2 linked regions of the Planctopirus limnophila DSM 3776 genome follow. Each later gene encodes a partner of the first gene's protein in a complex. Links are inferred from orthologs where the notes say so. Each region holds a gene or a part of one and is shown on either strand. Other genes may lie near its edges. The genes, in order: mnmG and PLIM_RS08865.

Region 1 (14,830 bases):
CGGGCGGAGCACACTTCCTCATGGGAGATGGAGCCGTCAAGTTCCTCTCTCAAAACATCTTCAATATCGGTGAAACCGTTGCACCTGCCCCCATCAACAGCACCTTCGAAGCCCTGGTCGGGATTGCCGATGGATTTGTGATTGGCGACTATTAGTGGTGTCCACTTTTGTGGATTTTCTGAGCAGTGGATGATTCAAGCCCACTCGGGCCTTGGACAACTGGGTCAACAATCGAGGTGTTGAGACGACTATGTGGGTATTCGCATTACGGAGTTGGGTCGGACAGATCAGTCCGGCCCGGTTCCCAACAGTGGTGTTCTCTGTTGTGGCCATCCTGAGTTCAATGTCCTGTGGCTGTGGCAGCAGCGTGAGTGATCTGCCTCCTCTCGGCAAGGTTTCCGGAGTGGTGACGCTCGATGGCAAACCGCTGGCCAATGCGCGAGTTCAGTTTCAGCCGCCAGACAGTCGAGCCTCGGAAGGGATGACCGACGAGAACGGGGCCTACACTCTGAGATTCGATCTTACAAACTATGGCGCTAAAGTGGGGCCGCATGTGGTTTCCGTTACCACGCGTACGGATGGCTATGCCAAACCTCCTCAAAATGGTCAAGAGGGTGAGTGGGTCAAAGGACAGCCCGAATCTGTCCCAGCCAAGTACCTGAAACCCGGGGCACTCACTGCGGAGGTAAAAGCGGGGAGCAACACGATCAACTTTGAACTCAAGAACTGATCGGGTGCGATGATCGAGGTCATTGCCAGGTGGTTGACGGAATGATCATGGTTCCATCGGTTCTTCGACGGGTATCGTAATGGTGATGCTCGTCGGGCCTTCTGGCTGAGAGTCGATGGCAATCGTTCCGTGATGCTGACGGACGATCTGCCATACTTTGCACAGGCCAAACCCAATTCCACGACCCGCTTGCCGACCCGAGTAGAAAGGATCGAAAGCGTGCTGCTGATCCAGCGCTGAGAAGCCGCGCCCGGTATCAGCGACGATCAGTTGGAGTTGTGGTAAGCCATCTGTTATTCGGGAAAGATAGACTCGGATCACGCCACCATTTTCTTTCATCGCCTGGCGGGCATTTCGCAGGAGTTCTGCCACGACAATGGAGAGTTGGTGTCGATCGATAAACGCCAGGAACTTTCCAGTTTCGCTGTGCCCTTCAGGAGTGGTTTCCAGAAGCTCACTGGTGAATTCGAGTTCGCAGCCAGCAATCTGAATCTCCGGTTTTTGTTTAAGGCAGACAGTTTCAACAAGTTGCTTCACATCGACAAGAGCGCGCTGTGGTGCAGGGGGCCGTGCAAAGAGCATCAGGTCGCCAATCATGTCCCGAATACGCAGTGTCTGCGACATGATCGTTTCGAGATGTTTGCGACGATCCGGGTGCGATTCACCAGGGAGCAGCAGTTGCACTCGCCCGAGGATCGTTGCCAGAGGGTTGTTGATCTCGTGACCGGCACCGGCGGCAAACTCGGCCAAGGCCTCGAGGCGTGATGCATCCGGCGACCAGGAGTTCTCAGAGAGAGAGGCATTGCTGCTGGTTGCGGTATCGATGGGAAGAGTTGGCTGATCCTCGTCATTCATGGCCGAGGCCTTCTCTGGAACCGCATGTTCAACAGTATTCTCGGGGTGTTTTCCAGTGAGTGCCCAAGGCGTTTCAAACAGGACGCATGCAATAAATCTAGTAGGGTGCATGGAGTCTGCGGAATGCACCAGCATTGAGACTTTCCCCAGCACTGGAGAAACAATACGAGTGCAAAGGCTTACACCCAGCGACAAGCCCTGTCAGTCAACTCGATGACTGCTAGTACGTTCGATAAATCAAACCAGAATGAGTTGGGGCATTCCGTCGGAACTTCATGCACCCTACCCAAAAGGTTTTGCTTTGAGGTTGATAACCCCAAAGTTCCTCGTTTAGTTGTCAGAGGGCTCGACATCGAGCAGGCGGCACATCCGATCGACCAACGTTTCGACTTCGAAAGGCTTCTGCAGGAACTCGTTGGCACCGGATTTCTTCAGATCGTCAATCTTGTCGGCTTCCACCATCCCGCTGATGCAGATGATGCGCACATCATCGAGAGCTGGATCATTGCGCACCCGCTGACAGACTTCCTTGCCATTGATATCCGGAAGCATCACGTCGAGCACGATGATATCCGGGCGGTACTCTTTGACCATCATCCCAGCATCAAAGCCATTGTTGGCGACTCGCACTTCAAACCTGCCATCGGCTTCGAGGGCATCGCGAATCAGTTCGACGAGTTCGACATCGTCATCCACCACGAGAGCCTTGCGGCGGCCACTTTCTAGGGCATCCGTCGGAATGCCATTCTCTTTCATGAAGCGATAGAGAATATCGCGGGGGATCCGCCGGAATCGTGATCCCGGAACTCGAAAACCTTTGAGCTGACCCGAATCGAAACAGCGGATAATGGTCTGCTGGCTGACCTTGCAGATCTTGGCCGCCTCGCCTGTGGTGAAAACCGTTTTCATGACAAACGTCCATCCTTTGAAGCGGCTCCGCACACCCTGTCGATGAGCGGAACACTGGACTGTGACCTCTTCGCTCTCCGTAGTCGAAGAGGTGGCAATTCCCTGCCGAATGCCGCCAAGTCCGCGAATTGCGTCATCAGCGGCAAACCCCAAACCTGCCGAAAACCCCGAGGTGTGCAACAATGGTAACATTGCAGCAAGTTTTCGGGTTCTCACGAGTGTGATTAATTTACCGATCCTGCCGACTTGGCCGATTGTAGCCATTCTCTGCCATTGGTCAATGTTTGTTGGCTTGGGAAGTTTGCCTTGGTCAAGAGGTTTGCGGAATTCGCATTGTTTCAGCAGTTTTGGCCATCTTCACAATCTTCGGCTAGATTTCTTTGGCGTGAGCCTGAGCACTCAAAACGGGAGAACGATTTTAATCTTCCATAGAAGATTCCTCGTATGGCCGACAGGGTTTTAGAGTGCTCAGATTCTCTGGCATTTAGCAGGCAAAGCCAGTTTCCAGGCAAAACCAGTTTCACTTTCGAGGAAGTTGAGGGGGCATGGCTGCGGGAACCGGAGTGACACAGAAGAAACGTAAAAAAGTCACGCTCGATGTCTGGGTCGACGAGCAACTTCAGGAAGCGATGCTCTGGGCCGGAGGAGGGCTTGTCCTTGGCCTGTTCGTCGCCAGTTTCCTCACACTCTTCTATTGGAACATGATCTGGCCGATTCTGGTCATGCGATTCCAGTGGGCCATTGCTCCGGGCTGGTTTGCCGAAGTGGCGACAGGGATTTTTCTCCTGTTGGGGGTGATCTATTACTTGGTAAGTTGGAGTTCTCTTCAGAATTTGGGGACGACTCAGGCCTTCCAGTTTGGACAGTGGACGGGTTTGTCATTCTTGTCGATGGGTGTTCCGAGGGTGACTTTTGGCCATTCGTTCGACCTGCTTTCAACGGCCAAAATCTTTCTGATGTTCCTGCTCATCGGGCCAGCGTCGTGGCATCTGGTCTTCTTCGCCATTCAGCGCATGCTGCTCATTCGAAGGGCGAACCGTGAGCGATTGACCGCTGCTCTCCGAAAGCTGCTCGAGAGCGAACGCAGGATCTCTGTCTCTGCGGCACTGGGCGTTCATGCTCCCCAGGAGATGCGCATAGCGCTCGCTGAATTGAGCTTGTTTCACGGCATCAACTTTATCGAAGCCCCTCCAGCCGGTCTGGTGATGTCAGATTCTCTGAAAGATGAAATCATCGCCAGTTGCAAATCCGGCGACAAGAAATCTGTGGAAAGAAAGTCCACAACATAATTCCTGCTGATGACTTACCGTGAACTGATCTCTGCCTGAACTGCTCTGGGGAAATCCTGAGATGAGCAGGCGAACTTCCTTGGTGAAGCAAGATTTTAAAGATCGCTGATTGACTCATAAACATTCTCTTGTGTACGCTATGTAAAGTTTTCCTATCCCAGTTCCTGTCTTGTTAAAAACTTCTTCTCTTCTGACTGGAGGCACGCATGTCGCGTCGTGGTTTCACATTGATTGAATTGCTGGTGGTGATTGCGATCATCGCCATTCTGATTGCCCTGTTGCTGCCGGCAGTCCAGCAGGCACGCGAAGCGGCACGCCGCACACAGTGCCGGAACAATCTCAAGCAGATTGGCCTGGCGATTCACAACTACCACGACACCTACAGCACTTTCCCGATTGGCTGTCGTCGTGATGCAAACGGTGGCTGGGGGATGACGTGGTGGGTGGGTTTACTGCCAGGGCTTGATCAGGGGCCGCTGTTCAATTCGTTGGATATGAATGCCAGCAGTTCCGGTTTTGGTGGAGGCGGAAATAGTACACGCATCCAGAATGCCACTATTGCTGCTCAGCTTTGTCCCTCGAGTGCCATGGCACAACCGACTGACTGGCAAAAACGAGCGACGTACATTGGTATTGCCGGTGCGACCAGCACTGCCGCATTTACAGAAAGCCGTCTGAATACAACAGCGGCAGATTGTTGCAGCGATCGCGGAGCTTCTGGGAACGGATCCCTCAGTTCTGGTGGAATGATGCTCGTTAATGATGTGACGCGAATGAGAGATGCCAGCGATGGAACATCCAACATCATTATGGTCGGGGAATCCGGAGGATCTTTAGTCACTGCAACTTATCAAGCTGCGATACAAGCACAGCACGCACACACAATTACGGGCAATCGTGTGTTTCTAGGCGGTTCAGGCCCCCATTCCTGGACGATGGGAACAAGTGGTGGTGGGCAACGCCCAGGTCAGCGTACGTTCAATCTCACGACTGTCCGTTATGCGCCGAATACACAAAACTATGATCAGCCTGGCATCAATGTAAACTTCGGCCCGAACAACCCGCTTACATCGGCACATACGGGTGGTGTCCACTGTCTATTCGGCGATGGTCACGTGGGCTTCATCAGCGACAACATCAATCTCGACACGCTCCGGCATGCCTGCATTCGAGATGATGGCCAGACCATTGGTGAACTCTAAGAGTCTCTCGAACGTCTCACTCAGCAGCCGCTTGACTCACCTCGTCAGGCGGCTGTTTTTCTCTCCCCGCTGTCTGAATGCCGGCTCGCTTGTCGCTGGTCAATACCTGGAACTTGAAATGAACAGAACTCTGTTTTCTCACTGCACCGGATTCTGCCTCAGTCTGTCGATGCTCGTCGCGGCATTAGGCTGCGGATCATCCGTTCCCCAGATTGGCGGTGTTTCGGGCACGACGTCTGCCGCTGGCAAGGCTCTTCCCGAAGGAACCATTCTGACATTTTCGGCTGTCGATCGTGATGATGCCTTCGTAACGCGCGTGAAAGCCGATGGGACTTACGCCTACACACCACCCGGCGGTGCGAAAGTCATCCCCGGCAAGTACAAAGTGGTTGTGGCACCTCCCGGCCAACGGATCATTGAAAAGGATGGCGTCTCGATGGTCGATCCGACTGATAAAGCCACTTACCCTGAGATTACTGCGAAGTATAAAAGCAAAGAATCCACACCGCTGGAAGTTGAAGTCGGAGCATCGGCCACGAAGTTTAATATTGAGCTTGAAGCTGCTAAATAAACCTTTGTTGTTGAAGAGAGGTCGATGATGGCTGGCAGGAGGAGTCGTGAATGAAACTGCTCCTCATGCCTGGCATGGATGGTACAGGTGAACTCTTTACGCCGTTGCTGAGTCATTTGCACAACGATATCGAAGCCGTCGTCTTCAGATATCCGTTCGATCCCCGGATGGGTTATCCGGAACTGCTGACTTTCGTGAAACAACAACTCCCCGAAGATGAGCCTTACGTCGTTCTGGGGGAGTCCTTTTCCGGGCCATTGGCCATCCAGTTGGCTGCCACCAGTCCTGCGGGGCTTTGTGGCGTCATTCTGTGTGCCAGCTTTTTGACCTCACCTGTGCGATGGGTTCCCCGGTGGGCTGCATCGAGGGTTTCTTCATGGTGGTTTTCCCATCCATTCCGAACACCACTGGCAATAATGTTTCTGGCAAATGGAGCAGAGGCCGACTCGCGGCATTGGATTCGAACCGTTTTGGATCAGGTTCCAGCAGACATTCTGGCTGCCAGGTTACGAGCAGTCCTGCGGGTTGATGTGCGGCCTGAACTGCAGAATGTTTCCGTGCCGATTCATTACCTTCAGGCGACACAGGATCGACTGGTCCCTGCATCCTGTTTATCGATCATTCAGAAGTTAATGCCGAAGGTGACGTTCAGCCAAATTGCAGGGCCGCACCTGTTGCTGCAGACTCAGCCGGCAGAAGCGGCCCGGCTCATTTGTGCAAAAAGTCTTTCCTGGCAAGGGACTCCGACAAATCTGCAAACTCATGCCGATTGATTCTTGTGCAGAAGGCCTGCCAATCCGTATGGTGTCCGTCAATGAAATGTTGTGTTCAATAACACAAATTCTCCCGGCCATGACGGCACCACCACGGAACATTCCTCATGATCATCACCCGGATTTTTGCCCATCGTGTTGAGCTTCCTTTGTGTGAAGGGAGCTATCACTGGTCGGGTGGCAAGTCGGTTTCGGTTTTTGACAGCACACTCGTGGGAGTGGAGACCGATACCGGCCATGTCGGCTATGGCGAAGTCTGTCCGCTGGGGCCGTTCTATCTGCCGGCGTATGCGGACGGTGTCAGGGCAGGGCTTAAGGAACTAGGGCCGCACCTGTTGGGTTGGGACCCCCGGGAGATTTCCCAGCTCAATGAACGCATGGATGCCGCCCTTAAAGGGCATGCTTATGTGAAATCCGGGATTGATATTGCCTGCTGGGATTTATTGGGGAAGTGCACTGGTTTGCCAGTTTGCACACTTCTTGGTGGGCGCTATGGCGAAAAAATCCGGCTCTATCGAGCGATCTCTCAGGAAGCTCCGGAAGTCATGGCCCGCAAGGTCGCGGCCTACAAGACCGATGGCTACACCCGCTTTCAACTCAAGGTGGGCGGGAACCCGGATACCGATATTGAACGGATTCGCGCAGTTCGAGCTATGCTCGATAGCGATGATCGTCTGGTGGCTGATGCGAATACTGGCTGGTCACAGCATGAGGCGATTCGCGTCGTGCGGGCCGTACGTGATCTGGATGTTTATATCGAACAGCCTTGTCTGACTTATGAAGAATGCCTCGCTGTCCGCAGGGCGACGGATCATCCCTTTATTCTCGATGAGAATATCGACTCTTTGAGTATGTTCATGCGGGCGAAGGCCGATCTGGCGATGGATGCGGTCAATCTGAAAATCAGTAAGCTGGGTGGGCTGACAAGAACACGACAGATTCGCGATTTATGTGTTTCGCTGGGAATTGCCATGACGCTGGAAGACAGTTGGGGTGGCGATATCACCACGGCTGCCATTGCACATCTGGCTCATAGCACACCCGAGCACTATCGCTTTACAAGTACCGATTTTAACAGCTATGTCACGGTCAGTAATGCCGACGGTGCACCGATGCGTGTGGATGGTTACATGCAGGCGAGTGAAGCGCCTGGTCTGGGGATCGCACCAAAGTTTGATGTCTGGGGGCCACGCCTGGTCGATGTGTTTTAATTCAATCCATGTCGCAATCGTGTGAATCGGTTTGTACTCCTTGCCCATGATTCACTCCCTGCCGATGGCCTGGGCGTGATACCTTTCCTATAGAATATCCTACCTTCAGGTGCATGATATGAATTATCGCTCTCTCTATTTATCAGCAGTGGTTGCGAGTGCTGTCGTTCTTTCCATGCAGTTCTCTCCTGGCCATCGGGTCTCTGCTGCCGACAATCCGGCTGAGAAACTCACCCTCGATCGAATTTTTAACTCGAAAGATTTCGACGAACAACGTGTGGGGAGCTTCCAATGGAGCCGGCTCTCGAACAGCTATTTTTCATTCGAGAAAGAGAATCCTCAGGCGAAGTTTGTCAGCCTGATGCGGATTAACATCCAGACGGGGGCGAAAGAAGTTGTCATTGCAGGGAACCTGCTCATTCCACCAGGAAGCGAACAGCCACTGGCCGTGCAGCGTTTTCAGTTCACCCAGGACGAATCAAAACTGCTGATCTATACCAACAGCCAGAAAGTCTGGCGGCAGAATACTCGTGGCGACTACTGGCTGTTTGATCTCAAACAGCAGAAGTTGACCAAGCTGGGCGGGACAACTCCCCCCGCGCAGATGATGTTTGCCAAGATCTCTCCCGATCAAACGAAAGTCGCTTTCGTCTATGCTCATAACCTCTATGTTCAATCACTGACGGACTGGACGGTGACTCCTTTAACCACGGATGGTTCGGAGACGTTGATCAATGGGACTTCCGATTGGGTGAACGAAGAGGAACTCGCGATTCGAGATGGCTGGCGCTGGAGTCCGGATAGCCAGTCGATTGCCTTTTATCAGTTTGATACGACCGGTGTGCCACGCTTCACCATGATTGATCATGGCCAGCAGAACTATCCCAAGGTGATCACATTCCCTTACCCGAAAGTGGGTGAAAAGAATTCATCGACGCGTGTTGGTGTGGTCAACATCTCTGGTGGCAAGCCCACCTGGATTGAACTCCCCGGTGATCCTCGCGAGCACTACATCCCGCAGGTCGAATGGACACCGGCGGGTGGCCAACTCCTGATTCAACAGATGAATCGTCCGCAGAACCGCAATATCGTCTTCCTGGTCGATGTGACTTCCGGAAAACTTCGTACGGTGATGACAGAAGTCGAAGAGACCTGGATTGAGAACGACAATCCCGTCAAATGGCTGGCAGGCGGCAAGGAATTCCTCTGGATCAGTGAGCGTTCGGGCTGGAGGCACGTCTACCGTGCGAATCTGGAAAGTGGCGAACTTCAGGTCATCACTAGGGGATCCTTCGATGTGATTGATGTCGAAGCCATCGATGAGACCAAAGGGATTCTCTACTTCGCTGCTTCGCCGGAGAATCCGACTCAGCGCTATCTGTATCAGGTGCCCCTTCGAGGTGGCGAAATTCAGCGGGTGACTCCCGCCGGGCAATCCGGCTGGCATACCTATCAGATCGCACCCTCCTTTGAAGTTGCGATCCATACTTTCTCGAATCTGACGACCCCTCCGCTAACTGAAGTTGTTCGACTTCCCAGCCATGAGGTCGTTCGTACGCTCGCTGATAATCAGGTGCTTAAAGACAAGCTGGCACAGTGGAAGTTCCCGCAGCCGGAACTCTTCCGGGTTGATATTGGAAATGGCATTGAACTCGATGGCTGGCGGTTTGCACCGGCACACACAAAAGGTGAAAAGCAGCATCCTCTATTCCTGCATGTCTATGGAGAGCCGCATGGGCAGGTGGTGCGTGATGTCTGGATGGGGAAACGCGGCTTCTGGTACAGCATGCTGGCCCAGGAGGGCTATATCGTCGCGGCTGTTGATAATCGCGGCACCATGTCTCCCCGCGGGCGTGACTTCCGCAAATGCGTTTATAAGCAGATCGGGCTTCTCGCCTCACAAGAGCAGGCACTGGCTGTCAAAGCCCTGTTGGCGAAGTGGCCCTTTGCAGATCCTGCCCGCGTAGGGATCTGGGGCTGGAGTGGTGGTGGCAGTATGAGCCTCAATGCACTCTTCCGCTATCCCGAGATTTACAAGATGGCGATTGCTGTCGCGCCAATGCCTAATCAGAAGCTCTACGATACGATCTATCAGGAGCGCTATATGGGGTTATTAGGCGATAACCAGGAGGGATACAAGCAGGGCTCGCCGACGACGTTTGCGAAACAACTGCAAGGTGATCTGCTGCTGATTCATGGGACGGGCGACGACAATTGCCATTATCAGGCAACCGAGCAGTTGATGAACGAATTGATTGCGCATGGAAAGCAGTTTTCAGTCATGCCCTATCCCAGCCGGTCGCATAGTATCAGTGAAGGGCGGGGAACGAACTTTCATCTCTATCAGCTCATGACGAATTATATCCATGAGAAGCTCCCTCTAAAGAGTTCCCCGGCAAGTGAAAAAGCACCTGTTCCAGTAGCGGTTGCAGACAAGACCCAGTCAGGCATTTCGCAAGCTTCGAAGGAACCTGTGGAGAAAGAAAAATCCGGGGTTGAAGCCTACGATGAGGCTTTCATTCAAGGCTGGACAGTTCGCATTCATCGGCAACTCAAGGTCGAGAATTCCGAGAAGCTGAAGAAGGCACTGGAACTTCTGGAGGCACAACTCAAAGAAGTCGTGCAGGTGGTACCGCCTATGGCAGTACAGGAGCTGAAGAAAGTCACAATATGGTTGTCGCCAGAATATAAGGGGATTCCTCCCAAGGCTGTGTATCACCCCAGTCGTCAATGGCTGGTGGCGAACAATCGACTTCCCGAAATGGCCCGCGCGGTTGAATTCACCAACGTGCTCATTTTTGAAGAGGAGTCTCGTCGCATGCCCAATATCACCCTGCATGAACTGGCACATGCTTACCATGACCGCGTGCTGACGGGGGGCTATGCAAATGCTGAAATCATTCGTGCCTATGAGGCTGCCAAAGAATCAGGAAAGTATGAGCAGGTCGAACAGAGATTTGGTAATGGTCGTTCAGTAAAGACCAGAGCTTATGCGATGACCAGTCCGATGGAATACTTCTCCGAGTCGAGCGAAGCCTACTTCTCAACGAATGATTTCTTCCCATTCAACCGCGAAGAACTTGTTCAGCATGATCCCAGTTTAGTGCCTGTGCTGAAGGAGCTTTGGGGTGAAAGGTAGGTAATCCCAGAATGAACCTCAAATCTCAATCGCAGCGACTAAATCTTGACGCTTTATAGACCTGTGAGTCACAAATTCAGCGAGAACTGGATTTCTTGTCCCGGAAACATTTAACTCTTCGTATGCCGAACGTGAAGGAGAAGTCTACTCGATCAGTAGGGAAGAGTGATGTTTGGTTGGTTCAAACCCTGGTGTCCGGTTGATCCTCATGCAAAAGCATGGGTCGAACAACGTCTCATCTGGTTGACCCGTCAATTTGGGAAGGATGTGTTTACCCGTCGTGCCGTGATTCTTCCCACGGATGACTTTTTCCCAGAGATGAATCTTCAGTCGCCAGATGGAGTCAAGCGTCTTTTTCATCAAGTATGCAGCTACATGGATGTCGATTCTGAGCGAGTCATCCTCAAAACATTTAAGATTGAGAATCCTCTTTGGCTGGTCAACCAGCAAGGGAAGTATCTCCCTCCAGGAGCTGCTGGTTTATATGAGCAGAAAACTGGTAAAGCGAAAATACATATCGAGATCAGCGATCTGACTCAGGCTGTGGATTTGATTGGCACCATGGCTCACGAACTATCTCACTTGCGACTGATGGGTGAATACCGTGTACAAGGTGATGAGTACGACAACGAGCTTCTGACAGATCTCAATGCTCTGTTTCATGGATTTGGGCTATTTCTGGCAAATAGTCCCAGAAATTGGGAGAGTCGGAACTCCAGATGGCCTGGGACGAGTCACATTCGTCCTGAATATATGACACCTCCCATGTATGGCTATGCCCTGGCGCATCTGGCATGGTTGCGGCATGAGACGAAGCCAGAGTGGGTGAGCTATCTTCGCGGTGATTCGAAGACCAACTTTCGTTATGCGCACCACTACTTGCTGAAGACAGGTGATTCCTCTATGAAACCCTGATTTGATCGATGGGCTTTACCTCTTCACTCAGGCACTTGTCAGTCGATCACGTTCTTTAATATGCAGCAGCACGATGGAGAGATCAGCCGGGGTGATGCCGCTGATGCGGCCGGCCTGCCCAAGATCGGCGGGTTGGATGCGGGAGAGTTTTTCCTTGGCTTCTTTGCGAAGATGTTGAATCGCGTGGTAATCGAAGGCTGTCGGAATGCGGACATTGCTCAGCTTGGAGGCTTTTTCAATGTCGCTATCCTGTCTGCGGATATAGCCTGCATACTTGGTTTCGATTTCCAGTTGCTCAGCCGCTCGCGTAGAAATCGCCTGTGCAGCCACGACGGGTGAAAGTTCTTTTAACGTCTGCCATGTCGTTTCGGGTCGGCGAAGGATTTCTTCGAGTGTGGCTCCTTCGAATCGCTCTTTGCACAGTAGCTGACGGCCTGCCTGCAGGTCTTGCGTGTACTGTTCAAACGCCGTCCACCGCTCCTGATCCACTAGCCCCACATCACGTCCTTTGGCAGTCAGCCGGAGGTCGGCGTTATCATGGCGCAAAACGAGGCGAAACTCGGCCCGTGAGGTAAACATCCGGTAGGGTTCATCAACGCCTTTGGTGACAAGATCGTCAGTGAGCACGCCCAGATAGGCTTCGCTGCGATCCAGGATCAATGGTTCCCGGCTTTGCAGCGCCAGCGCGGCATTGATCCCTGCCAGCAGGCCCTGACCAGCCGCTTCTTCATAGCCAGTGGTCCCATTGATCTGCCCGGCGAAGTAGAGCCCCTTCACAGACTTGGTTTCCAGTGACGGCAAAAGTTGTGTCGGCGGTGCGTAGTCATATTCGACTGCGTAGCCATAGCGCATGATTTCGGCTTTTTCGAGGCCTTTGACGCTATGAATCATCTGATCCTGAACATCGCGAGGCAGGCTTGTCGAGATGCCATTGCAGTAGATTTCGCGGGTGTTGTAACCCTCGGGCTCCAGAAAAATGTGGTGCGAAGACTTATCGGCAAAGCGGACGACTTTGTCTTCAATTGATGGGCAATAGCGCGGTCCGCGCGAGTTGATCTGCCCCGAATACATCGGCGCGCGGTGCAGGTTGGCCCTGATGACCTCGTGGACCGATTCGTTGGTTTCGGTCAGCCAGCAACTGAGCTGCTGCTGGTGGAGTTTGGTCGTCATGAATGAGAAAGGCTGGGGGGCGTCGTCGCCGGGCTGTTCCTGCATGACGCTGTAGTCAATCGTGCGGCCATTAAGCCGGGCGGGTGTGCCGGTTTTGAAGCGTTCGAGCTGAAAGCCGAGTTCGCGAAGTGAATCGGAAAGTGTTCCCGTTGTGCCATCACCGGCCCGTCCGCCGGGAGTTTTAGCTTCCCCGGTATGCATAATGGCTTGCAGGAATGTCCCTGTGGTGAGAACGACGGCACGAGCCCTGTAAATGGCACCTCCGCGCACCAGCACGCCTGTCAGCTGTGGTCGGTTACCGGGAACATGCTCCACAAGGAGCCGTTCTGTGGTCTCTTGTCGAAGCGTGAGATGGGGTTGTTCTTCAATTCGCCGCTTCATGTCGAACTGATAGAGCTTTTTGTCGGCCTGGGCTCGCGGCGAGTGCATCGCGGGCCCTTTGCTGCGATTGAGCATGCGGAACTGCAGGCCGTTGGCGTCGATGACTTTGCCCATTTCGCCGCCGAGGGCGTCGATTTCACGAACAATCTGACCTTTGGCAACACCGCCAATTGCGGGATTGCAGCTCATCTGGCCGACGGTATCGCAATTCATGGTGAGGAGGGCGGTTCGCGCACCGAGCCGAGCCGCTGCCAGTGCTGCTTCGCACCCTGCATGACCGGCGCCAATCACGAGCACATCAAAATCGTAGGTCGACATTCGCTTGCCAATATCCGCAACAAGTACCAATCAAAATCTCATTGCCAATTGTGACAAGTCTGTCGGCTTCTGTCACATTTCCGGCAGATTGTAATACTTCGAATCTTTCGAAAGTGTGGCGGTGGCGCGGTTTCCACGAAGGCCCCAATCAACAGTCACTACATACACTCGCGATGCTTCTCCAGGTACATCAAGGCGCACGATCGCTTGTTTCTCTTGGAAAATCTTCTTGGATCGCACCAGAAATGGGAAAATCATGCGTCCATCGACCGAAACAGATCCTTGCAAAAGTGTCGATTGCCCTGGCGGTTGTAGCGTTTTCCATTCTGGGAATGAATGTTTCGTGTCGATGGCCTCCTGCACGATTTCCTCAGGCGAGTTGGTGTGAATCAGTCGGCAGCGGGCGGATTCATTCCAGGGGAAATCTTCGGCAGTGAGTAACCGCAGGTGAGAAGTGCCACAGCCCTTGTAAGAGGTCGGGAAGATCCAGTAACTGACACCGTTTTGCCGGATATCGAGCAGCATGACGCCAATGGTCAGTAATCCCAGTGTCGTCAAAAAGGTGATCGCCGAGTTAGAGAGACGCATGGGCTGGCCTTTCTGCGGTCACTATGGATTCGCACTGAACAGACCTGTTCCTTTGAAACTGCTGACCGACCTGCGATACTTCCTGTTGAGAGCCGGATCAATGGATTCGCTGAACAAACTCATCTTTCAGGGGGAGATGGCATTATGAAGCGTGCTGGGGCAACAACACTCAAGGGAAATCCTGTCGATCTGAAGGGCCGTGCGATTGTTGTGGGAGATGTCGCACCCACATTTTCACTGCAGGCCAACGATCTCAGTGAAGTCACACTGAGTGGCAAGACCACCATTATTGCCACGGTCCCTTCGCTCGATACTTCAGTTTGCGCTCTCGAAACCAAGAAGTTCAACGACGAAGTCAAGAATCTGCCGAATGTCGATGTCTTCGTCGTCAGTATGGATCTCCCCTTTGGCAACAAGCGCTGGTGTGCTTCGGAAGGGGTCGAGAACATCAAGACGCTCTCCGCTCATCGCTGCACCGATTTTGGTGTCGATTACGGCGTGCTGATCAGCGGCGGCCCACTCGATCGTTGCCTCGCCCGCGCTGTTTTTGTGGTGGGTGCCGATGGCAAGGTGAAGTACGTCGAATACTGCAAGGAAATCGCCGATCATCCCAACTACGAAGCTGTGCTCGCAGCTGCGAAGTCGTAACGCTCTGTGTGGGATGGAATCACGGGTGAACCCATGGGTGCCGGTTAGTAAAGATCGTCACCCATTTTTGTTCGCCTCTCAGTGATGTTCCCGCGGCGTTGATCTCGCCTGATACCTGATACCTGATACCT
Region 2 (14,729 bases), 1.1 Mb from region 1 along the record:
AGTATCAGACATCTTCAAAGGTAATCAGCCAACTGCAATAAGCAGTCGGCTGATTACCTTTCTCTCTTTGACCGTGTGCGCTGCTTAGAGAGATTCGAGATATCGAAGTAACTGCTGCAGTTCTTCGGGAGAAAGCTTCTCGCCAGCCACCTTTTCCGGGGCATGATACTTTTCGAGGGCGTCGCGCAGACTGCGAGAACGTCCATCGTGCAGAAATCGTCGTCTGAGATTCAGCCCCAGCAAACTCGGCGGATTGAATCGGAAGTCACTGTCATTTCGACTTTTCAGCCCGATCTCAAACGTATCCTCATGCACCATTTGCGGCCCCTGGTGGCAGTTATCGCAGGCGCCTTTCCCAAAGAAGATCGCCTTACCGGCATGCCAGTCGGGATCATCCTGCGGTTGTGACCGCTCCAGAGGATTTCCCTGCCACGATGCAGGACGGAGTGTTTCAAGGTAGGCCACAAGGGCTTTCTGCTGCTCTTGAGTCGATGACTTTTCACTTTGCATGGTTTCTTCGATAGAACGCTTCATGGCGTTCTCCAGATCTCGTTGCCAGCCATGCCATGTCCATGGGCCTGTTTCAGCCACGTGGTACAACGTGGGTGTCAGCTTCGCTGCTCCATAGCCCCGATCATTCTGAGTATCGAAGAGTTGTCCAGCGGTGTGACCATCGGGGTGGCAGGAATGACAACTGAACCACTGATGCAGGCTGTGCTTCGCATCATAGAAGATTTCTTCACCCTGTCGGGCTAAAGACTTCTCATGGGGATTGGTACCGACAGCGATCGACTGCTCAATTTTTCCATGTTCGAGATCAACGATTTCCACGGCTTCTTTGAGACCATTGGCGACCGCAATCCGACGATCATCAAGGAACTCGAAATCCAAAGGACGGCCTGCCAGCGAAATCCGGCGGTACCTCGTCTTGTCACCAATCAGTTCTGGACGCACAAAGTCGCCTGGGTCCCCAGGCATCCAAGGCAATTCTTTGCGTTTGACCAGAATGATCTCATGCGAGCCGCTGGCAGTGATGACGATCCATTCACCGTTAGGCGAAACGCGCGTCGCGTAAGCATCGCCCACACCTTTTTGAAATTCATCGAGACCAAGTTGTTCCTGCTCGCCCAGTTCTCCTTGTGGAATCGGCATCCTCACCAGACGGTTATCAATCACCCAACCCCGTTCAATATTGCTGAAGTTGACCGGAAACCCTCGATTGATGGCACAACTGACGAGGAGTGAGCCTGTTTCAGGTTCAAACGCCATCGGGCCCAGATTGAAACCATCTGTGTAAACTTTGTGCTCACCGGCGACTTTGAGTGTGGCGAGATCGAAGACTGTCACTCGGGCCGGCACCTGTGCAGCCACTGCGAGCCACTTTCGGTCGGGAGAGATAACAACTTGCTGTGGCAGACCCCCGGCTGGCAAACGCCGCAACACCTCGAATGAATCCAGATCAACAACAGCGACATCATCGCTCCCCGAAACAGCCACATAAGCCAAAGGGGGACGAGATTCACTGTCAATGGCCAGCCCACAAGGTTCCAACCCGACGGGGAGTTGACGAAGGAATTCAAGCTTTCCACCGACGACACCCATCTCGACGAGTTGGCCTCTCCCTCGCAAAGTCGCATAGGCCTTATGATCGTTCAGCCACTGAACATCCCACGGGACGCCTGCCAGAGAGATCTCAGAGAGTTTCTCACCGCTTGAGAAATCCACCAGAGCCACAGAGCCCCCGGTATTGGCGACAAGTCCCAGCTTCTTACCCGCCGACAAGGCCAGACTGCGGGGATTGCGATAGCCACCTTCGAGATCAGCGGTTGAAGTCCTGGTCTCCGGGCGAGACGGACCAGCAGATGTCAGGTTCTCCTCGGCGGCCTGGGCAACCGAGTCGCAGAATGAAGAGGAGGTGCAGAACCAGAACGCCATCGTTAACAGCAAACCAACCGCCACGCCTGCACTGCTATAAATCATCCATCGCATGGAATACGCTTTCCGTAAAGTCAGGCTGAGTCGGGCCAGACAAAGGCTGCCGATTGACAAGATTTTCTCGGCTAATAAATCAATATTACCAGTACAACAGAATCTTAGATGGATCAATGTGATTGATGACCTGGTTTTCTGAAAAACCGGGATTTCATCAGGATCGAGTAACCTCTCAGCCAAAACATGCGAAATTGCGAAATCCAGTATTCAACGCGGAATATGAAGTGAAAATCGAAGCCAAGTGACAGGATATGAATCATGTCCCAAAGCTCATCGGAATGAAGTACGATCAGACCCTGGGGCGATTTTGATTTCAGGCTTTGGAGCAGCTTTGTGACAACTTCATCTGCCAACCCAACTCGATTGGTCTCCATTGATGCCTATCGAGGCCTGGTCATGATTCTGCTGGCCTTTAACGGGTTTGGCATTCTGGAGGCCAGTCGAAACTTTCCCGCGTCGGAAGGCTGGCAGACCGCGGGCTGGATGTTTGAACATGTCGCCTGGCGAGGATGCTCCCTCTGGGACATGGTTCAACCGTCGTTCATGTTTCTCGTCGGTGTTTCGATCCCTTGGTCATTGGCTGCTCAGAAATCAAAAAACGTCTCGACAGGGCAGGGCTGGGTGCGCGCTGTCTGGCGATCTGTCCTGCTGGTCGTATTGGGCATTTTCCTGATCTCAAACAACAAGCCTTCCACTGATTTTTCGTTTGTGAACGTCCTGACCCAGATTGGCCTGGGATACCTCGTGGTCTATGCCGTCGCCCAGTCTTCTCGACCTCTGGCTCCTTTCATGGCGGCAGCGATCCTGGCGGCCTATTGGCTGCTTTTTGCACTCTGGCCTGTTGTTAGTCAGGGGCCTATTGGAAGTCAGGAGTTAGCGGCACAACTCAACCTCCCCATCGACCGTCAGCAACTGGCAGGTTTTGGTGCCCACTGGAATCAGCATTTGAATCCTGCGGCCAGCTTCGATCGCTGGTTTCTCAATCTGTTCCCGCGGGAAACACCCTTCGTCTTCAATCGTGGCGGATACCAGACACTCAACTTTATTCCCTCCATCGCGACGATGTTACTTGGCCTGGCGGCTGGTCAGACCATTCGCGAAGTCCCAGGTGCTTTCCCCGCAGCCATTCGGCTCGTCCTGGGTGGAGTCGTGATTGCCTTACTTGGCTGGCTGCTGGATATCACGGGTGTCTGCCCACTCGTTAAACGCATCTGGACACCTTCCTGGACACTCTGGAGCGGCGGGTTATGCCTGTCGATTCTCGGGCTCTTTCACTTTCTGACAGAAGCCCTTCAAAAGCAGATTCTCGCCTGGCCACTCACCATTGCCGGGATGAACTCCATCGTGCTCTACGTCTGCTACATGTTGCTCCGACCATGGACGGCAGCCTCGTGGGAACGCCATTTCGGACCAAACATTTTCCTGATGGCTGGCCCGGCTCTGGCTCCCATCCTACAGGCCTGTTTCGTGGGTTTTTCGTTCTGGCTGTTTGTCTGGTGGTTGCAGAGACAAAAAGTCTTTATCCGTCTCTGAAATTGCCTCGGTTTCAAGTAAACTTTGTTTGAGCTTGAAGAATGTTTTCTTCGAAAGTGGGAACTCCCATTTCCCACAGTTCTGGACCTCAGATACTGCACCCTCGCCCCGTGCATCAACCATCAACCATCAAAAGAGCAACCAACGTGACACCTAATACGCACCACATTTCGCGAAGACCTCTCCTCTCTCGACTGACATGGGCACTTCTCGTTTCCAGTTTTGCCATTTCACAGATTTCATTGGTTCACTTTCTGCACGCTGAAGAGCCCGCGAAAAAGCCGGCTCCCATTCTGCTGTTTGATGGTCAAACTCTTGATGGTTGGAAAAAAGTTGGGGGAGACGCCACCTATTCAATCGAGAATGGTGAGATCGTGGGCCGCGTGGGCCCAGGGCCCAACACCTTTCTGCGAACGCAGGCCACCTATGGCGATTTCGAACTGAAATATGATGTCAAACTCGATACTCCGGGCAATAGCGGAGTTCAGTTTCGCAGCCACCAGAAAGATGGTACGGGCCGGACATTCGGCTACCAATGCGAAATTGATCCCTCACCTCGCCAGTGGACGGGTGGCATTTATGACGAATCCCGTCGCGGGTGGATCTATTCTCTCGACAAGGACGAGCAGGCCCGTAAGGCTTTCAAGATTGATGACTGGAACACGTTTGTCATTACAGCCAGAGGCCCGCACATAACCACTAGTGTGAATGGAGTACGCTGTGCTGATTTGATCGATACAGCCGATCTGGAAGGGTTTATCGCACTCCAGGTTCACTCAGGAAAAGCAGGGCAGATTCGCTGGCGGAACATTCAGTTAACACCACTGGGACAATCTGCCTGGAAGCCACTGTGGAATCAGAAGGATCTGGCTGGCTTTCGTGCGATTGGCGGTGGCGAATGGAAAGTTGCTGATGGTGAACTGGTAGGCACATCCAGCAAGGAGGAGTCTCGTCATGGTTTGTTGATCACAGAAGATGCCTTCCGGGATTTTGCAGTGCGTGTCGAGTTCAAAGCCATCACTGGAAACAGTGGACTTTACTTCCGCTGTGTCGAGGCAGATCCGTACGGTGTCGCAGGCTTTCAGGCCGAGATCGATCCCACGAAAGATGTGGGCGGATTGTACGAAACCAATGGGAGAGCCTGGATTTTCCAGCCGAGTGCCGAACAGTTAAAGAAAGCCTTCAAGCCTGGCGAGTGGAATGAAATGACTGTGGTTGCTCTGGGTGAGCGAATTGTCATTCACCTCAATGGGATCAAGACCGTCGATTTTATCGACAAAGGGGGTAGGGCCGCGGGGAAAATCGCTCTGCAACTCCACGGCGGCGATGATATGGATGTCCGCTTCCGCAAGGTAGAAATCATGCGGTTAGACGACATTGCCTGCTGCACGGAATAACCTCTACTCGCCTGCTGATCTGTGACTTCGCGATTATTTGCCAATGCAAAATCGACTGAAAATGCGGTCGAGAAGATCTTCCGTTTGTGTGGCACCGGTCATCAGGCCCAGAGCATTGATGACCTGCCGGAGATCTGCTGCGAGCAGTTCGTCGGCAGTTCCACTTCGCGCGGCCTGGAGTGCAGAATCGAGTGCCCTGAATGCTGAACCAAGGACTTCATGGCAGCGTGCCGCTGTGGTTCCCAGCCAGAATTGCGACAAGGAATGATCGCTCGTCAACAGTTTGCGGAGCAGACCTGCCAATTGATCCAGTCCAGTCCCATTCACGGCAGATAACGAAACCAGAGAATCTTTAGGTAGATAATGTTTCTCGGGTTCATAAAGATCAAACTTGGTGGTAATGCGGATGGCCTTGGATGTTTTTGAGGCGGCCAGATCGAAAAACTCTTGATCCTCGGCCGCTTCGGCTAGTGATAAATTGGCAGGCGAACACCAGAGGAGAAAATCACTGGAGGCCATCTGCTCTTCGCGTTGCCTTTGCGAGGCCTCAGCAATCGGATTGAGGCTCTCTTCCCAACCTGCTGTGTCAATCAAATCAAACGACAAACCTTCCCAAGCGATTGACCAGAGGAGGTAATCTCTGGTTGTCCCTGCAATGGGTGAAACAAGGGCGGCATCGGCGTTAGAGAGTCGATTTAGCAGCGTACTTTTCCCGGCATTCGGACGACCAGCCAGAACCACGCGCTTGCGGGAATTCGACGTCAATCGCGATGGTGAGCGTCCTTCAATTGATTTCAATTGAGCGAATGCTGTCTGCAATCGCTGGATGACCTGGGAACGAGGGACAAATTCGATATCTTCATCGACAAAATCGAGGCCCGCTTCGATATCAGCGAGCAGATTCAGCAGGTCGTTGCGCAGATCAATCAACGGTTGTGAAACCCCGCCACTGAGCTGATTGAGCGCCACACGCAAATCTTCCTCATGACGAGCTTCAATCACTCCAAGAACGGCTTCGGCTTGAATCAGATCGACTTTGCCATTCAGAAAAGCCCGTAAAGTAAACTCGCCTGGCTGAGCACCACGGGCACCGTGCCGAAAACATTCAGCTAACGTCGCTTCAAGTAAGGGCTGACAACCCGCAAGTGTGATTTCGGCTTGAGGCTGACCGCAATAACTGCGGTGATCTGGCCAGAGCGTTAAGCGAGCTGGAATATGAAAACGATCTCCGGGAATCCAGATCGATCCATGAACACAGATGGCCTTCCTGGCAGCTTTCCATGTCCCAGTGGAGGCTTCAAACAATCCACTGACAACGGTGACAGTTTGTGGGCCGGCGAGGCGAATCGTCCCGGCGCCGGCAGCCCCCGGAGCGGTCGCAATCGCCGCAATTGTGTCGCTCAGGTTCAAGTCGAGCATTCAGGAAACTACTTTCCGAAAAGCCGCTGTACCACGTTTCGATCTGACAATCACTTCATCGAGACAAAGCCCAACTCAGTCTTTGTTTGCCGGGGCAAATTCGCTGCCAGCGTCTGAAGACAGTTATTTCGACAGAAACGTGATCGGCTATCGGCCTTTACCGTTTTGACCATTCTTCGATGAAGAATTCGCTCCTGCCGATGGCATTTGACGGGCCTGTTCGGCCTGACGATCGGCTGCTTCCAAAGCCTGCTGCCAGAATTTGGCGACAGCCGATGGCTTCTTTTCTTTCACTTCGACCGGTTTGGCTGGATACCATTCGTTCATGCGATCGAAGAACCAGCGTTCGGCCATGCCCCACAGACTGGAAGTGATAAAGTAAATGCACAGCCCCGCCGGCACACGATAGAACATCACTCCCATCATGACCATCATGATATTCATCATGCGGTACTGCATCGCCTGCTCTTCATCAGCAGGTGGCGGCATCAAGATCTTCTGTTGAGCGACAAACAGGATGATCGTCAAAATGGGCAGTAGATTGAATTCTGTCCATCCGAGAAACGGGACACGAAAAGGAAGCTCGAAGAGAGCATCGGGTGCCGCGAGGTTGTCGATCCACAGGAATGAGGCACGCCGCAAATCGACGGAGACACTCAATGCCCGATAAAGGGCAAAGAAAATAGGCATTTGCAGTAACACTGGCCAGCAACCAGCCAGGGGGTTGAAGCCATGCTTGCTGTAAAGTTCCAGCTGTGCACGGCGAAGCCCGTCGGCATCACCGGCGAACTTCTTTTGCAGTTCCTTGAGCTTGGGCTGCATCTCCTTCATCCGCTGTGCGCTTTGTGCCTGCTTGCGAGTCAGAGGCATGAGGCAGGTTCGCACAATGATCGTCAACAGGATGATGGCAATCCCGTAATTAATGCCAAGGGCGTGCAGGCCATTGAGCAGTGCCAGCATCGGGATCACCAGCAGGCGAACCAATGGCTCGAGGAAAAAGAAGGGATTCCAGCCGATGTGATACTCCGTGACATCAGCAGCTCCCACGGCAGCCATCAGATGGGCACGCTTCGGGCCGGCATAAAGCTGGAAATGATGCGTCGCTTCCGCGTTCGGGCCAGTGCCTTGAGGAGCCAGTTGAATCGGCACTGAAGTCAATTCGATTGACACATCACTGAAGTGCTTCTCCTGGGCAGGATAAGTGACCTGAGATTGAACACTTTCAATCGTACGTTCCTTGATCTGGTTCTCAACAGGATGCACCAGAGAAGCGAAATAAGTGGCATCCACCCCGACATACTCAATCGGACGAGTCCAGACAGAAGGCTTACCTGAGGATTCCGCGTCCAGCACTTCTGTAGCCGATTGATGCGATGACTCGACAGATTCTCCATCCGGAAGAACAAACCCAACGCGAACATCACGATACTTAGTGACGTTTTCCGGATTTTCCAGAGGGACACCGACAGGCCCCTGCATGGTGTATCTGACTTCGCGAGGATTCTCCGTGAGATTTCTGACGGTCAGGCTGTAATCGAGCAGATAACCCTGCCCCAGATTATCGCGTTCGGTTTTTGTAGGCTCCTTGCCAGCCAACCCCGGGACTTTGGGCAATCGATAAGCCTTCTCAAGCTGAATCGAACCATCGGGCGATGTGAATCGAAAAGTCACACCTTCAGGGCTTTCGCTACCAGGGACAACTTCCCAATCAATTTTCGCCAGACTCAAGCCCAATGCAGCCAACTGGCGGTCAATCGCCTCAATTGTCACATCTGTGGTTTTCAATTTGAGCAGTGGATCATCTCCGACCACCTTGACGGGCTTGCTGCTGTCATCGAGAGATCGATAACGCGGATCATTCAGCTCGATGGTTTCAATGGAACCACCTCGACTGTTCAGCTTCACGGCCAGAAAGAATGGCTCGTCCGGATTCGTCGACCCCAGCAGGATCTGTCGGTTGGGGAACGACTGCAGTTTGGGAGGTTCGACAACTTTTTCTTGCGCAGGCGCTTCTGGCTGGTTGGCATCTGCACCAGCTTTCGCGATGACATTCGCAGGAACCAGCGCATCGGCGGGTTGAAGTTCCTCAGGCTTGGCAATATCAGCAGCCTGATCTTCTGGTGCTTTCTCAGCCAGCTTTTCAGCCTTGGGAGGAGGCGGAAACAGCATGGGCATGACAAAGCCCGACCAGCCAAAGATGACCAGAGCTGAAAGAGCGATAAAGGTCAGGAAGCGACGTTGTTCCATGGATCGACATGCCGACTATCGAGAAATTTCAGAAAGCTCACCAGAGAGCACTGCCGCGGGACAACCCTGTCACCTCGACAAACCCAGGAGATGATATCGGATAATGTCCGACTGGGCACGCTCGGAAGGAAAAACACGTTCGCCTTCGTCAAGCTTTACAAGAATTGATGTCAAAGTCGGCGATCAGTGCTGGTCTCCGTCTCGAACATACGCAAACAGGTCTTTGGCAGATCAGGCAAGAACCGGCGATTTAACGACCATCAGCGAGGCGATCACCGAGAAAGTTATCCAGATCGGGAATGTCGTAGATCTTCTTCTGTGTAATCCGGAAGTCGTATTCCACACGGCGAAAACGCACCGTATCACCATCGATGGTCACATAGGAAGAGCGGGGGTCGCTGTTTCTCGGCTGCCCCACCGATCCCACATTCACCATGACTTTCTCTTGTCGCAGAACGTAATTGAAGTCGATTTCTTCTGGCGGCAGAAAGTTAAGATTTTCGGTAAAAACCCCTGGAATGTGCGTGTGCCCCTGGAAGCAGTGACGCTCAATCATCCCGAAAATCTTCTCCATCTTGCGCTGATTGTAGATGTCTTCCGGGAAGACATACTCATTCAGTGGATTCCTGGCACTCCCGTGCACGAACATGAGATTCTGTTCACGGTGAACTCTCGGAAGTTCTCCCAGAAATTCCCACCGGCGATCTGCCTGAGGGCCACGCCCACTTTCCAGTTGCTTTCTCGTCCAGAAAATCGCTCTTTCGGCACTGGCATTGAAACCCATGGGGTCGAACAGTGCCCCTTGATCGTGATTTCCCAGTAACGAGAGTTTGCACTTGGCCATTACTCGATCGACACATTCACACGGGTTCGGCCCGTAGCCCACAATGTCGCCCAGACAGTAAATCTCGGTAATTCCCTGGCTGGCAATGTCCGCAAGGACTGCCTCCAGCGCTTCCAGATTTCCGTGGATGTCGCTGAGAATGGCTTTCAAAACGAATTTCCGGTCAAAGAGTGCATGTGGTCAAGTCGATGTGGAATTTAATTCAAGTATCCGATCGCACCCTGGAAAAACTCCAGCGAAACTCGCTGATACATTCAAGTTCTCCCATGGGGCCGAAGATCATAACGACAATCCGGCCAGCAAATCCACTTCACTAAAGATTAACAGACTTACACCACTTTGCGAGTTCAAACAACTGTGCAACACGCACCATGCGGGTGTCAGTACATTTTTACTCATCGATTTATCTTCACTCGATTCAACAACTTCAGCTGAAATCTTGAGGAGATAAGAATGATTGAGATTCACTCCGCCTAGGCCTTTTTCCGCTCACTTACCGTCAACTCTGAACGTAGAAAGTCATTCAACAGGATGAGAAATGTTTTTAAATCACCAATTTTGCTGAACCTTTTCCAAATTCACCTGTTCCTTCCAACAGCCGATCCAACAACTCCAACGACAGACAATTCTGGACATTTTCAACTCGCATGACCAGACTCTGATATTCTAAGGTGAACAATCAACACGTTGGTCATGTCTTTCTGAAAATCAAAGATTCGGACCTTTTTCTCCCTGCTCTGGATGAACCATTGAATCAACCGCTCCGCAATGATCTTCAAACTATCAATAAAACGGCTGTTCTCGTGGCAGTCTGTTTGAACGACAACAAACGCTCGCGGGAAAATGTGCTCGATGAACTGAAGGGATTGGTCAAAACTGCCGGCGTGAAAGTCGTAGGAGAACTGGTTCAATTTCGGCAGATGGTTCATCCGGGTACCTGCCTGGGCCCGGGAAAAATTGAGGAACTCAAACTCATTCTCGAAGAAACCCGGGCTGAACTGGTGATTTTTGATAATAATCTCACGCCAGGTCAGGGCCGCCGTCTGGAGCAGGAGACAGGTCGCGTCATTGTCGATCGCAGTGAGCTGATTCTCGACATTTTCGCCACGCATGCCCGGACTGCTGAAGCTCGTCTTCAAGTCGAACTCGCGCAGCTTCAATACAATCGCACTCGACTGAAACGTCTGTGGACTCACCTGGAGCGTATTGATGGTGGGATTGGTGCCAGTCGTGGCCCTGGTGAAAAACAGATTGAAACTGACCGCCGCTTGATTGACCAGCGCATCTCGGAACTTCAATCATCACTTAAAGAAGTGGAACAGCGACGGGAAAGAATGGTCAAGCAAAGGCGCGACCATGCCCTGGTTTCACTGGTCGGATACACCAACGCCGGCAAAAGCACGCTCATGCGGGCTCTGACAGGCGAAGAGGTCTACATTGCTGACCAGTTGTTTGCCACGCTTGATACGAAAACACGGCTCTGGAAGATTCCTGGCTGGGGCGATGCTCTTCTGAGCGATACCGTAGGTTTCGTGCGTGACCTGCCCCACTCATTGGTCGCCTCTTTCAAATCGACTCTGGAAGAAGCGCGTCATGCTGATCTTCTCCTGCATGTCGTCGACGCGAGTAACCCTGAAGCTGAGGCTCAGGTGGCGACTGTCGAAGCAGTGCTGGAGGAAATTGGTGTTGAACTCAAGAACTTCATCCTCGTGCTCAACAAAGCGGATCAGGTTCCTGATCGCATGGCTCTGGATCTGTTGCGCGCTCGCTACGAGTGGAGTGTTTCCATCAGTGCCCGGACTGGTGATGGACTGGATCGACTGGCTCAACTCGTGGTGGATCGACTAGGTGATGGACTCGAAAGCGTGACGGTTTCCACAGGTATTGAAGATGGTAAACTTCTAGGCTGGCTCTCTGAACATGCCACCATCATCGATACCCATTATTCTGAAACCACAGCCACTTTCCGGTGCCGGATTTCGCGCTCCATGCTGCCGCGGCTTCGCCAGCGCGGGACCGTCCTGGAAGACCACCACGATCAGTCTTCACTCGAAGCTGTTGGTTAAACCCGATTCATTAGCAATTCCATAAGAAGCCTTTCGACGGCTGATTGCCGGACATGATGAATTCTTGTGTCCCCGAGGAAATCAAATACCTTAGAACACAAATTCTGTTTAGACTGTCGTCGTAGAGATCAGATCAAAAGTGTTTGCAAAGGAAGATCGATGATCATGTCAGGAAAACCGCTGGCAATAACTTCCGGCTTGTTCATCTGCCTGGCTTTCCTGGCGGGTTTCAGTTTGTTCAATGCCAACTCAGCGGTTTCACAGGTGCCGGTTGGTGATCAGAATGCTGCAAAAGCAGCACCTGCGGCTCAAACAAATCCAGCCACCGTCGAAAGTCAGAAGTCGGTAGAAGATTCCAACGACAAGCTCACAGCTCTCAACCCCTCAGGGACCGTCCAGGTGGACGCGGCAAACAAGCGACTGCTGGTAAAAGGCCGCGTCGTCTTAAGAGAAGGTCAGTTGGAGATGCTCGCCTGTCCCAGGCAGACAAAAGAGCATGAATCGATCATTGCGGTCGATGCACCGGCTCAATTAATTCATGCCGGCTTGCTGGCACTGGGGGCCAAGACCGGAACGGGTGTCAAGTTTCAGCCCAAATTTCAGCCACCAACGGGCGAGAAACTCCTGATCAGCATCTCCTGGAAAGATGCCCAAGGAAAAGATCAAAAAGTTTCGGCACAAAGCTGGGTCAGAAATGCCACTCGTCGATACTTTGTTGCCTCATTGCCCAAGATCGATGAAGAACTGAAGTTTCCCGAAGAGAGTGGCCTGATCTGGGATAACCGGCAGAAAGAACTTCTCTGGTATGGTCACATGACCCAAGAGAAAAAGGCCGAGCTGAAAAGGACAGTGACTGATCCACGCCTGCAGGCCTCGATTGACAAGTTCTTTAATGACTCTCAATTTGCAGAGATGAAAGCCGATTTTGTCTTCGTTGGCAGTTTGTTTGAAGCCGACCCTGACAGTGGCAAACAACGCTACCTGGCCGATGGTGGTGACCTGATTTGTGTCGCCAATTTTTCCACAGCCACCATCGATGTGGCGACAGCCAGCACCAATACTGGTGAAGATCTGCTGTTTGAAGCTTACACCGAACGAATTCCGCCTGTGGAGACCCCCATTACGCTGGAGATCCAGTTGGCCGAAGCCACTGCACCGAAACCATAATTCAACAAGGCTCCCTCAACTTTGCAAAAGCTGAGACTCACTGAAAAACTGGTGATCTCACTCCCGACGATCGCTCACGTGATGCGTCTTGGCGTGTAAAAAGTTCGCACATCAATTGAAACCATCCCTGCCCGGCGGGCGGCTTCAATCCCCGGATCGACATCCTCAAAGACAATGCATCGATCAGGAGGAACATGCAGACGGCGAGCAGCTTCCAGAAAGATCTCTGGCTCCGGCTTATGGCTCTGAACGTCTTCGCAGGTGACGATGGTATTGAAGAGTTTTGGTGACAGCCCGATACTCTTCAGCACTCCCAAACAGACTTCTGGCAGCCCACCGGTCGCGACTGCCAGAGGAATTTTGCCGTGGTAATAATGCACCACCTCAACCACCTGGGGGACAGGAGGAACTTCACTGAGTTTCTGCACAAAAAGTTTCTCTTTGTGCTTAACCATCGCAGCCAGATCAGTCTTGATATCAAACCGATCCAGCATGGTTTGAGCCACAATTTTTGTAGGCCAGCCCCCCATGGCGTAGAACTCATCTTCGCTCATGAAAGCGCCATAAGGCGTCAATGTTTCGACCCAGGCCACATAGTGCATGGGCATGGAATCGCCCAGCGTACCATCGCAATCAAAGATAATGGCATCGAACGACAGGCCGTCAGGAATCACCGCTGGACGTTCTTTCCCCTCATTCAAATTTTCTTTGGAGTGAAGTGAAGCATCCATGACGATCTTCCATTTTGAAGCTTAGGCTTAAATTCAGGCCAGAGTGACGGCGTCGCCAGAACTTTATCTGTTCGTCATCATGAATTGAAAACTTCAACTCACCCTGATTCCATGATGCATGGGAATATGCTTTTAAGAAGACTCACCGGCGAATTTCATTACTTTTCCCTGAGTCCATCCATGACGAATGCATTCACCTCAGGCGAGACATTCTCGCAGAAATCCAAATCAACTAGGGAGTCGTTCCAGCCGCGGCCAGAAGCGCTCGTTCCTGATGGCGCTGGAGTGCAGCCTTGATGAATCCATCAAACAGCGGATGCGGTGACTGGGGTTTCGACTTGAATTCCGGATGAAACTGCACAGCAGCAAACCATGGGTGCCCGGGGAGTTCCACAGCCTCAACGAGCGACCCATCCGGACTCGTTCCCACGAGATTCATACCTGCCGCCATGAACTGGTCACGATACTCAGGATTGAACTCGTAGCGGTGTCGATGCCTCTCGGAAATCTCCGTACGGCCGTAAAGTTTGGCCAATAACGAGCCCTCTGCAAGGCGGCATGCCTGAGCACCCAGTCGCATGGTTCCGCCACGATGAGTCACTTTCTTTTGTTCTTCAAGCAGGCAAATGACGGGATGATCCGTATCCGCCACGAACTCGGTACTGTTCGCATTCTTGTGGCCCAGCACTTCTCGGGCAAACTCGATGACCGCCACCTGCATTCCCAGGCAGATTCCGAAGTAAGGAATCTTTTGAGTTCGCGCAAAACGAACCGCACGAATTTTGCCTTCAATCCCCCGCCGACCAAAGCCGCCGGGGACAAGAATTCCATCCACACCGGCCAGGATGGCTGCAGGATCCTGCTGTTCGAGTTCTTCGGCTTCGATCCGTTTGACGATGATTCGTGAATCATGCTTGAATCCCGCATGATCGAGCGATTCGTAAATCGACTTATAAGCATCGCGATGTTCGATGTACTTGCCCACCACGGCAATCGTGACATCATGCTGCGGATTTCGAATCTTCTGGACGAGAAGTTCCCAGCCCTCCATCTGGCGTTCACCAGCCTTCAAGCCCAGTTTGCGAACAATCAAATCGTCGAGGCCATGTTCGATCAGGCCTAGTGGAACTTCGTAAATCGAAAATTCCGTATCCATCTCCTCGATGACTGCGTTTTTTTCCACGTTACAGAACAAGCCGATTTTCTCGGCGTTGTCTCGACCCAGCGGTCGTTCGCAACGAATGATGAGGACATCTGGCTGAATACCAATCTGGCGAAGTTGCTGCACACTGTGCTGAGTTGGTTTTGTTTTCAACTCGCGAGCCGCTTTGAG

What was found.
Region 2: the proteins of mnmG (region 1) and PLIM_RS08865 are in contact, whole or in part, in a solved structure (PDB 9HIP), measured with the Escherichia coli proteins. The link is inferred for Planctopirus limnophila DSM 3776 from one-to-one orthologs.

Annotation. Positions count from the first base shown.
Region 1 is NC_014148.1:3,293,703-3,308,532, reverse strand. The notes cover bases 11,043-13,965. They hold mnmG (tRNA uridine-5-carboxymethylaminomethyl(34) synthesis enzyme MnmG), read right to left. Parts: upstream 13,464-13,965; coding sequence 11,622-13,463; downstream 11,043-11,621. Other genes in these bases: PLIM_RS13050 (hypothetical protein), read right to left, coding at 13,536-13,965; PLIM_RS13060 (hypothetical protein), read left to right, coding at 11,043-11,594. In the rest of the region: PLIM_RS13110 (DUF1559 domain-containing protein), read left to right, coding at 1-155; PLIM_RS13105 (carboxypeptidase-like regulatory domain-containing protein), read left to right, coding at 368-730; PLIM_RS13100 (sensor histidine kinase), read right to left, coding at 776-1,585; PLIM_RS13095 (response regulator), read right to left, coding at 1,916-2,494; PLIM_RS13090 (hypothetical protein), read left to right, coding at 3,040-3,783; PLIM_RS13085 (DUF1559 domain-containing protein), read left to right, coding at 3,990-4,985; PLIM_RS13080 (hypothetical protein), read left to right, coding at 5,104-5,556; PLIM_RS13075 (alpha/beta fold hydrolase), read left to right, coding at 5,607-6,329; PLIM_RS13070 (cis-3-hydroxy-L-proline dehydratase), read left to right, coding at 6,437-7,540; PLIM_RS13065 (DPP IV N-terminal domain-containing protein), read left to right, coding at 7,659-10,679; more of PLIM_RS13060, read left to right, coding at 10,848-11,042; more of PLIM_RS13050, read right to left, coding at 13,966-14,051; tpx (thiol peroxidase), read left to right, coding at 14,196-14,699. UniProt on the Escherichia coli protein: NAD-binding protein involved in the addition of a carboxymethylaminomethyl (cmnm) group at the wobble position (U34) of certain tRNAs, forming tRNA-cmnm(5)s(2)U34.
Region 2 is NC_014148.1:2,213,754-2,228,482, forward strand. Bases 4,149-6,970 are described here. They hold PLIM_RS08865 (tRNA modification GTPase), read right to left. Parts: upstream 6,342-6,970; coding sequence 4,956-6,341; downstream 4,149-4,955. Other genes in these bases: PLIM_RS08860 (3-keto-disaccharide hydrolase), read left to right, coding at 4,149-4,922; yidC (membrane protein insertase YidC), read right to left, coding at 6,489-6,970. In the rest of the region: PLIM_RS08845 (cytochrome c peroxidase), read right to left, coding at 85-1,989; PLIM_RS08855 (acyltransferase family protein), read left to right, coding at 2,326-3,525; more of PLIM_RS08860, read left to right, coding at 3,672-4,148; more of yidC, read right to left, coding at 6,971-8,588; PLIM_RS08875 (metallophosphoesterase family protein), read right to left, coding at 8,839-9,582; GTPase HflX, read left to right, coding at 10,182-11,498; PLIM_RS08890 (YdjY domain-containing protein), read left to right, coding at 11,664-12,665; PLIM_RS08895 (HAD family hydrolase), read right to left, coding at 12,740-13,396; PLIM_RS08900 (CTP synthase), read right to left, coding at 13,629-14,729. UniProt on the Escherichia coli protein: Exhibits a very high intrinsic GTPase hydrolysis rate. Involved in the addition of a carboxymethylaminomethyl (cmnm) group at the wobble position (U34) of certain tRNAs, forming tRNA-cmnm(5)s(2)U34.